DNA from 4 places in the Bacillus sp. MUM 13 genome. Region 2 is predicted to be linked to each of the others. Evidence: riboswitches for the same ligand, from Rfam matches in the RefSeq annotation. Region 2 holds a riboswitch; each other region holds the start of a gene.
What was found. A riboswitch is a leader RNA that binds a small molecule or an ion and turns the genes downstream of it on or off. The one in region 2 is predicted to bind S-adenosylmethionine.

Region 1: another riboswitch for S-adenosylmethionine. It lies ahead of mtnK (S-methyl-5-thioribose kinase); the one in region 2 lies ahead of BIV59_RS19340 (phosphoadenylyl-sulfate reductase).
Region 3: another riboswitch for S-adenosylmethionine. It lies ahead of BIV59_RS10535 (MetQ/NlpA family ABC transporter substrate-binding protein); the one in region 2 lies ahead of BIV59_RS19340 (phosphoadenylyl-sulfate reductase).
Region 4: another riboswitch for S-adenosylmethionine. It lies ahead of BIV59_RS24355 (Fur-regulated basic protein FbpA); the one in region 2 lies ahead of BIV59_RS19340 (phosphoadenylyl-sulfate reductase).

What each region holds. Positions count from the first base shown of each region.
Region 1 covers NZ_MLYQ01000074.1:15,478-17,678, forward strand. Annotated here, with positions in the region: gene mtnK (S-methyl-5-thioribose kinase) at 1-921, opposite strand, end outside; SAM riboswitch class I at 1,007-1,162, opposite strand; gene BIV59_RS16810 (carbon-nitrogen family hydrolase) at 1,252-2,034, opposite strand; gene BIV59_RS16815 (pyridoxal phosphate-dependent aminotransferase) at 2,137-2,201, shown strand, end outside.
Region 2 covers NZ_MLYQ01000100.1:26,935-29,135, reverse strand. Annotated here, with positions in the region: gene sat (sulfate adenylyltransferase) at 1-590, opposite strand, end outside; gene BIV59_RS19340 (phosphoadenylyl-sulfate reductase) at 650-1,369, opposite strand; SAM riboswitch class I at 1,551-1,657, opposite strand; gene BIV59_RS19335 (DUF2515 family protein) at 1,869-2,201, shown strand, end outside.
Region 3 covers NZ_MLYQ01000034.1:19,205-21,405, forward strand. Annotated here, with positions in the region: gene BIV59_RS10530 (methionine ABC transporter ATP-binding protein) at 1-389, opposite strand, end outside; gene BIV59_RS10535 (MetQ/NlpA family ABC transporter substrate-binding protein) at 404-1,222, opposite strand; SAM riboswitch class I at 1,362-1,472, opposite strand; partial or broken gene BIV59_RS10540 (L-lactate dehydrogenase) at 1,669-2,201, opposite strand, start outside.
Region 4 covers NZ_MLYQ01000004.1:13,952-16,152, forward strand. Annotated here, with positions in the region: gene BIV59_RS01950 (YeiH family protein) at 1-640, shown strand, start outside; gene BIV59_RS24355 (Fur-regulated basic protein FbpA) at 965-1,243, opposite strand; SAM riboswitch class I at 1,230-1,337, opposite strand; gene BIV59_RS01960 (NAD-dependent epimerase/dehydratase family protein) at 1,934-2,201, opposite strand, start outside.

The sequences.
Region 1 (2,201 bases), on a different contig from region 2:
CTGTGCATTCCAAAGGGCAGTGAAAACCTCCGCAAATGAGTCCCAAACATCATGCAGGTGGGTGAAGATGGCTTCTTTTGACTCTTGTGATCTGCTGAAAGCCTGAAAAAGCAGATTTGCCATATACTGTCCCAAATCAAATCCAATAGGTCCATAAAAAGAAAATTCGGGATCTATTACCTTGGTTTCCTGCCTGCCTGCAAAAATGCTTCCTGTATGAAGATCTCCATGCAGGAGCGCTTCTTGCTCGGTCAGAAAGCTCTTCTTTAATTTAGCTACTTCAAGCTTCAACATATTATTTTGCCAAATAGCTTGGACTTCTTCATTCAACTCTGCTTCATAATCATTGGATTCACTATCGAAAAAGGGATCTGTGAAAACAAAAGTTTCTGTAATATGGCATAATTCAGGATTGGTAAACTGTCGCGCCAATTCCTTTTTCTTTGTGTGATCCAAAAAATAATCCGAAGTATAGAAGAGAGTTTTAGCTATATATTCCCCTATATGCTTTGACAGCAGGGGATATTCTTCGCCATTTATCAGTCCCTCGCGTGCAATGGTCAGGTGTGATAGGTCCTCCATCACGGTAATGGCCAATTTTTCATCAGAATAGTAAACCTTAGGCACATATTCCTTGCAATAGCTTCCAAAAATGACAAGTGCATTTGCTTCAATGGCTGCCCGTTTGATTGTAAGCGGCCAGGATTCCCCGATTACTTTGGCATATGGCAGGGCCTGTTTGATAATGATTCCCTTCGATGTGTCTTTTTCAGTAATGCGGAAAACATAATTTAAATTGCCATCGCCTATTTCCCTGCAGCTCAAGCTGCGCGCATCTTCAAATAATCCAAGCCGGTGCACGAGCTCAAGAGCGGTTTTTTCGGTCAGTGGTTCATAATGTATATGTTCAGCTTCAGTCATGAGTGATCCCTCCAAGTAATGTATCCGGGGGTAAGGAAAAAGCCCCCTTCTAAAAAGAAAGAGGCTTGAAGTGTAGGCTTCGCACCTCTTATCTGCCAGAAAGAAATTTCTTTCTGATGGAATTGGCACCGTGCCTTAAGGATTGGATCCGGCGAAAATGTTTCGCCCCATTTCACAATGGAATTACGGTCGGTTGCTGGGCTTCATAGGGCCATAACCCTCAGCCTGCTCTTGATAAGAGAAAGTTGATTCTATTAAGTTTTTTTCTGGTTCCTGAAATGAATAATAACAATATTTAAAAACATTTGTCAACGCCGAATTTTTAGAATATCAATAAAATTCCGGCCGCCTGTCAGAGAAAACGGGAATTTGCTTCCGGACATCTTCAGTTTTGGCAAAATCGATGGTTCCTGTGATAATTTCTTCTTCTTCTGCACCTTCAGCCACAATTTCCCCCCAAGGATCTATTATCATGGAATGTCCTGCGAACATGTTTTTCGGGTCACTGCCTGAGCGATTTACTGCCACAACATATGCCTGGTTTTCAATTGCTCTGCTGATCAATAGGGCTCGCCAGTGTGCAAGGCGGGGCTTAGGCCACTCCGCAGAAACAAATATGGCTTGTGCACCTTTTGCAGCGTGGGTCCGTATCCATTCCGGAAATCTAATATCATAGCAAATAAAGCCTGCACAAAGCATGCCTTCCAAAGAAAAAAGTCCATCTTCTTTTCCCGGCTGCAGATAATGATGTTCGTCCATCAAGCGAAATAGGTGAAGTTTATCATACTCTTTAATCAGCTCGCCATGCTTGCTGATGACGATGAGGGTGTTTGTTATTCCTTCTGCAGTTTTTTTCGCAACAGAACCGCCCACTAAGTGGATGCGGTATTCTTTTGCGCAATTCTGCAAAAATGCCACGGTTTCGGCAGCTTCGTCATCAGCTATTTCATCCAGCCTGCCGAGATCATATCCCGTTGTCCAAAGCTCAGGCAAAACCGCTATATCCGGGCTTTCCTCTGCAGCTTTACGGATGAGCTCTTCTGCCCTGGCATAATTTTGTGCGGGTCTGCCAAAGGATATATCCATTTGTATGCACGCTATTTTCCATTTCATGTTATCTTCCTCCATGATTTCATAGAATTTTCTTTACATTAGTAATTTTAAGATATATCATTTGTGACGAGAATTTCAAGAAATTTCAGAGAAGGTGCCAAAATGATAGAATTCCAAAAATCAGAGCTGCTCAAAAATCTGCCTCAGCAGTTTTTTGCTTCACTGGT
Region 2 (2,201 bases):
TCATGGGCACGGTGGACCGGATTTCTTGTCTGGAAGCCTACTATTGTATTCCAGCCCTTGTCAGAAAAAATTTTTCTGGTTTCTTCCGGATCTCTGTAAAAATTCCTGAAGCCCTTCCTCTCGACTCTTTTAGTCAGCTTTATTTCTCCGCCTATATACATGTCCCCCCTGCTGTAAAGCTTTTGTACCCCCGGGTGTTCGATGCTCCCAGTTCCATAGACACTGCTTGCTTCTTTGCTTTTATCAGGTTCATAAATATCAGCGATAATTATGGTTCCGTACGTGATGCCATCATGGACCAGCCTTGCTTCTTCACCTATTGACAGGCTTTGTGCTGCTTCCCTGGAGGCGGGAAGAGTAATAGGAATGCTCCATACCGCTCCACTCAAAAGCCGCATATTTTCAACCACGGAATCATAATCCTTTTGTGCCAAAAATCCCTCAATCGGGCTGAAGCCCCCGGTTCCAATCAATTCAAGATCACTTAATGAAATAGCATCAAGCTCTATTTCTTTTTTTATATGTGCTGTCTCATAATGGGGATTCCACTTATTGATAAGTGTTCCTCCATGCGGTTTGCTTAGTGTCACGTTTTCTGGCCTCCCATGTTTTCTTGTGTTCTATTTTTGTGGCTCTTTTTTAATTTTTTTTATGAAGTATGAAGCCCGCACTCCGTTTTCCCGGTAGCTGACCATCTTCCTGACCTCAGGTCATCTTCATTCACAGCAGCGGCCGTACACGTTTCACAGCCAATGCTTGGATAGCCTTTATCATGCAAAATGTTATATTGCAGATCATTTTTATGGGCATACCGCCAAACATCCTTCCATGTCCAATGAATAAGCGGACAAATCTTAACAGATTTGAACTTATTGTCTTTATTAAAGTACTCGGTATTACCTCTGGATGGGGATTGTTCCCGCCTCAGACCAGAAATCCAGGCAAGCGGCATAGAAAGGACTTCATTCAAGGGAATGATTTTTCTGAGTTCGCAGCATTTATCAGGCTCCCTTTTCCATAATTCAGGTCCATATTGTTCTGCCTGTTCTGCAAGCGTCAGTTCAGGCTTCTTCATTTCAATCTGCAGATTCGGGTACCTTTCACTTACCCTTTCAATTAATTGATACGTTTCCTTGAAATGCAGGCCGGTATCTAAGAAAACAATTTTTGCCCTATCCGTTATCTTTGAAATCAAATCGATCATAACAATACCTTCTATTCCGAAACTGCAGGCATATACCAATTCATCAGCATAGGTTTTATAGGCCCAATCTAAAACTTCAAGAGCTCCTTTCGTTTCGCTGCCTGCTGGAAAATCAACAGGGGCATGTTCATCAAAATTCTGATACACCAATATACTATTGCCCATAAACAGCCTCCTTTTATTGTTCATTCCTGATTTTTGAATAAAAAAAGGCAGCATTAACAAAAACCCGCTAATACCGCCTCTAGTTGTCTAGTCAGCTATTTTTATTCATTTGTGAGCAGAGATTTTTATAAAAAAAAATCTTCCGCTTTGGAAAGATTTTGGCAATGTCATATAAACATATACCTTATCTCCCAAAATGCATCACATTTTGTTGGAGTTAGCACCTTGCATGCTATGCAGGTTGCCGGACATCATCGGGCCAATTCCCTCAGTCTCTCTAGATAAGTTTGATTATTAAGAATAATAACACAACAGGAAAATATGTCAATAAGTTATCTTATTTATTTACTTGGATATTAATTATCATCTCTTAAAAATATTACTATGCCGACGGACGCCATTTTGGACCTTTCATTTTGCATTTCACATATATTGCATCATGCGTTAATTTTAAGGGGGAATTTATATTTTTCCGATAAAGACACTTTTGAATTATATCATGGCTTCAGCCCAGAAAAAAAATGAAGCCTCAAAAAACCTGCTGAACCCCCAGACATTCACTGTGTTAAACACTCTTATAAAAAAAGAATTGGCTTTTCCTGCAGAAATCGATAAAGGCCTCCTGCCTCACGAAACAGCAATTGTAAGCAAGGTACGGGAAGAAACCAAACAAGCGAATCGGAATAACCTGACCCGAACGAACGCTTATCTTGATTGCTATGAAAAAAATCCGGAACTCCATTGGTCCCTGCTTGCCCATTTGGTATCCAGAAACGGCGGATATCATATGACAGATTTAAAAGGGGAGAGCATGAACCATCTTTTCGGCAAG
Region 3 (2,201 bases), on a different contig from region 2:
AGACCGACAATTTTTAAATACTTATTTACACGCTGTTCAATTTCATGCGCCGGGACACCTTCTAAACGAAGGGGAATCGCAATATTTTGATAAACGTTAGCCGTCTTTAAGAGATTATAACTTTGAAAAATCATCCCTATTTTTTGACGAACTTTTTGAAGGTCTTTTTTCTTCAAAGTTAAGATGTCCGTGCCATCAATTAAAACCTTTCCGCTGGTGGGTCTTTCAAGTACGTTCACACAGCGGATTAATGTACTCTTTCCGGCACCACTAAATCCGATTACACCGAAAATTTCCCCTTTTTTAATCTCGATCGAAACATCTTTTAATGCTTCAACTTTCTTATTTCCGACTTCAAACGTTTTCGATACATGCTGCAGGCTGATCATATATGGGCTCCTCCTTACCAAGCAGGCACAACTGAACCACCAAATTTTTGGGCAATATATTTTTTAATAGCATCTGAGTGATAGTATTTTTCAATCGTTTTTATGACTGCATCATCTTTATTTTCAGTACGTACGACAAAATAGTTCGGGTAAGGATTGTTTTCAATAGGTTCGTGGTAAATCGCATCTTTATTAATGGTTAGACCTGCACCCATTGCAAAGTTTGTATTTATAGCTGCGGCAGTCACTTCACCAAGTTGAGCTGGAAGTGATTCTGCATTAAGTTCTTTTATTTGTAAGTTCAATTTATTTTCAACCACATCTTTTTTCGTTGCGCTTTGTTCAACGCCGTCTTTCAACTTAATGACTCCAGCAGCTTCAAATAATTGCAATGCACGTAACTCGTTGGCTGGATCATTGGGAACGGCAATTGAATCCCCTTTTTTAAGATCCTTAATATCTTTTATACTCTTAGAATAGATCCCCATCGGAAAGGCAACTGTTTTGAAGACATCTGTAATTTTATAGCCTTTGTCTTTAATTTGGCCCTTTAAGAAAGGTAATGTTTGCATGCTATTGGCATCGAGACTTCCTTCGCTAAGTGCAGCATTCGGTGTATTGTAATCGTTAAACACTTTAATATCAATCTTTAGACCGTCTTTTTCTGCTAATTTAGCAACTTGCTCCATGATTTGTTGATGTGGTCCACCGGTGACACCCACTGTAATTTTCTTTGTACTTAATTCTTTTGAACTTGTCCCGCCACATGCCGTTAAAGCCAATGATAAAATGATAGCTAGACTAATAGATAATAATTTTGCTGATTTTTTCATTTTAAACTCTCCTTTTCTTAGTTGTTTACTTGGAATCTGGTCTGAAATACTCCCTATCTCTTATCTAGTTGTTATGTAATATCATACAGCACCAAAAAACCGCTTCTCTAAAGAGAAGCGGTTTGAATGCACACAACTTCTCTTATCTTACAAAACTAATTTCCGTTTTGTAGGAATTAGCACCTGAGCCTTTAAAAGACTTGGTTGCCGGGTTTCATCGGGCCTTTCCCTCCACCACTCTAGATAAGATAATATTCGATTTATTTCAGTATGTATACTATACATGTGTTTGTCGAATTGCGTCAATATTATTTTTAGAATAAATTTTCTAAAAAGTATGAATAGATGGTTATATCCATAATCTACAGACTAAATTTTTAAATCAGATAGAGAAGAAATGCAGACAGTGTTCCTAAAGCCACTCATGATACAAATCGATTTAAATATTAAAGTTCCAAAGAAGCAATATTTTCTTTTATCACATGAGCAGAGTGGTTGAACAGCACAAGTTCTTTTTCATCTAATTTAAGTTCAATCACCTGTTTCAGACCTGTACGGCAAAGTACTGCTGGAACACCAATCGCAAGTCCTTTTTCCTCAATATTCGCCATCTAATACAACCGACACGGGGCATATTGTATAGGCGTCATTTAGAATTGACTTGGCAATAAAGGCAAGTGCGTTCCCTATACCATATTCTGTTTTTCCTTTCCGGTTGAAAATATTCCAGCCTTCACGTTTCGTATGTTCAATGACTTCATCAAAATCAAAAGGTTCGATCTCGTTTTTATTTTCTTTAATATATTCGTGAATGGGTTTGCCGCCAACTGTTACATGTGACCAAGCGCCAAATTGAGACTCACCATGCTCCCCAAGTGTGTATCCTGTAATACTACGAGGATCTACATGCAGATATTCAGAGAGAATCTTTCTAAAACGACTACTATCTAGTGCCGTCCCTGTCCCAATGATTTGGTTA
Region 4 (2,201 bases), on a different contig from region 2:
CATACTGACTGCTTGCGGGACGGCCATATGCGGTGCTGCAGCAGTTGTTGCAATCGCAGCCCAAATTAAAGCAAAAGATGAGGAAACTGCCATAGCAGCTGCTTCTGTTGCCATTTTAGGCACCATTTTCACTCTGATTTATACCTTACTTTATCCAGTGCTTGGGCTCTCGCCTCATGCATATGGAATATTTGCCGGAAGCACCCTGCACGAAATTGCCCATGTTATTGCTGCAGCCGCTCCGGCGGGAAAGAATGCTATAGATTTAGCTGTCATTGTAAAATTGACCAGGGTAGCCTTACTCGTTCCTGTTGCTCTTCTGATCGGTTTTTTTATGAAAAGCAAGGCTTCTGAACAGAGTAAGAGAGACTGGAGAAAACTCCCTGTTCCATGGTTTATTATCGGATTTATTGCCGCAAGCTCCGTCCATACATTAGGAATTTTTCCTGATTATATATCAAATTTTGCTGTTTTGGCAGCTTATATGCTGATTGCAATGGCAATGGCAGGACTCGGTCTTAGTGTTGATCTCTCTGCATTCAAGCGGTTAGGGCTTCCATCTTTTGCAGCTGGTTTAATAGGGTCCGTCCTGCTTTCATTTCTTGGATATTATTTAATACATCTTTTCCATTTAGTATAATTGCTCTTGCCTGCACAGATTAATCTGTACTGTTGATTTAACCATGTTGGATCTGTCTTGTAAACGGCGTGAAAGAAGGAACAGAATGGCTGAAACAACTGAACTACCAGCAAGAAATATGACAAGTGGCGGGGAGTGGTGAACATGTGTTCAACGAGGCCTTATGGAGTCAAAAACATAGCAGAAATGCTCGTTAAACAACTGTATTCCTGCAAAATACTTTTGCATCTCTACATGAAGGGACCCAATTTACTGAAAACACGCCTGTTTTACTGTGCCATCTAATAAATGCACAGTAAAACAGGCATGTTTCCAACGAGCCCGTTATTCTGCACTTTTTCCGAAAATATTAGCATATTCATCTTCAAGTTCCAAAAGTGTCAGCTGAAATAAATGTACGTTGTTTTTCTTATATATACCATGATTGATTAAGGTATCAATCAAACAGCTTTTCCTCGCTTCTGCTGTTTGGTTAGCCATAGAGTTTCCAGCTCCTTTCTCAGTATTACAAGTTTTTGGGGCTTGGCGGCCAAAATAAAAGCCTCTTCTTACAAAATGTAAGAAGAGGCGGATGCACAATGGTATTCTCTTCTTATCTTTCAAGCATACGCTTGCTGGAATTGGCACAGTACTCCTGTAAAGGAGTCCGCTGCCGAGGTTTCACAGGGCCTAGTCCCTCCGCCTCTCTTGATAAGCTGATATGAAATTATGGAGCAAAAAAATTCTTATGTTTTTGCTTTTCTTGAAAGCTGCAGCAAAGGGAAAGCATCTTCACTATGTAAGGAATAAAGATTTGCTTTCTTTGATCTTCATTCTCTTTGTCTTGATTGTTTGAGGAGAAAATCCCGTATTATATTATTTCTTTTTATCTTTGTTAGAAGAAAAAAGCATATATATAATATTAAAGACTAACTCGAATGCCATTGTATTTTACCCCTTTGCGTTTTGGAATTTCTTAGTATGCGCTTTTACATTCCTTATAATAAAAGCACGGCATGAATCTGTCAATACTTTTTGGCACGACTTTTTATCCTGTAAATTTTCCCACTCAAAAACTGCCTTCATTAACCGCGTTGCTGCTGCTTTTCCTTTTTAGCTTTAATATATAAGGCAGTTTTTTGTAAACTTTGTTGCTACGAAATAAGGTGGCTGATTTCTGCTTCATAAACTCGAGTTAACCATCCATTCGGATCAATTAAATTCATTAAAAAACAGCAATCTATAAAAAAAAACATGAAAAAAGCCGGAAATCTCCTTTTTTCCTGAGAAATACAGCTTTATTCTTATACTTATTTATTTCCGGTGCACTTCATGAATTAGCCCGGGCAGCCATTCATTTACATCAGTAAATGCAAATCCTAATTCTTTTGCTTTTTTATTGCTCATTACCCATGTAACAGGTAAATTATAAGGTGATTCATTATCCTGATTTTTATCATCAGCCAAAATAAAGCTTTTTTCAGTTTCGTTTTCGATAAGCCCCAGCATTTCCCTTAGTGTAAGAAGGCCGCTTGATGCTGCATTAATCGGACCTTCAATCCCTGCATTTGCGGCCCAGCAT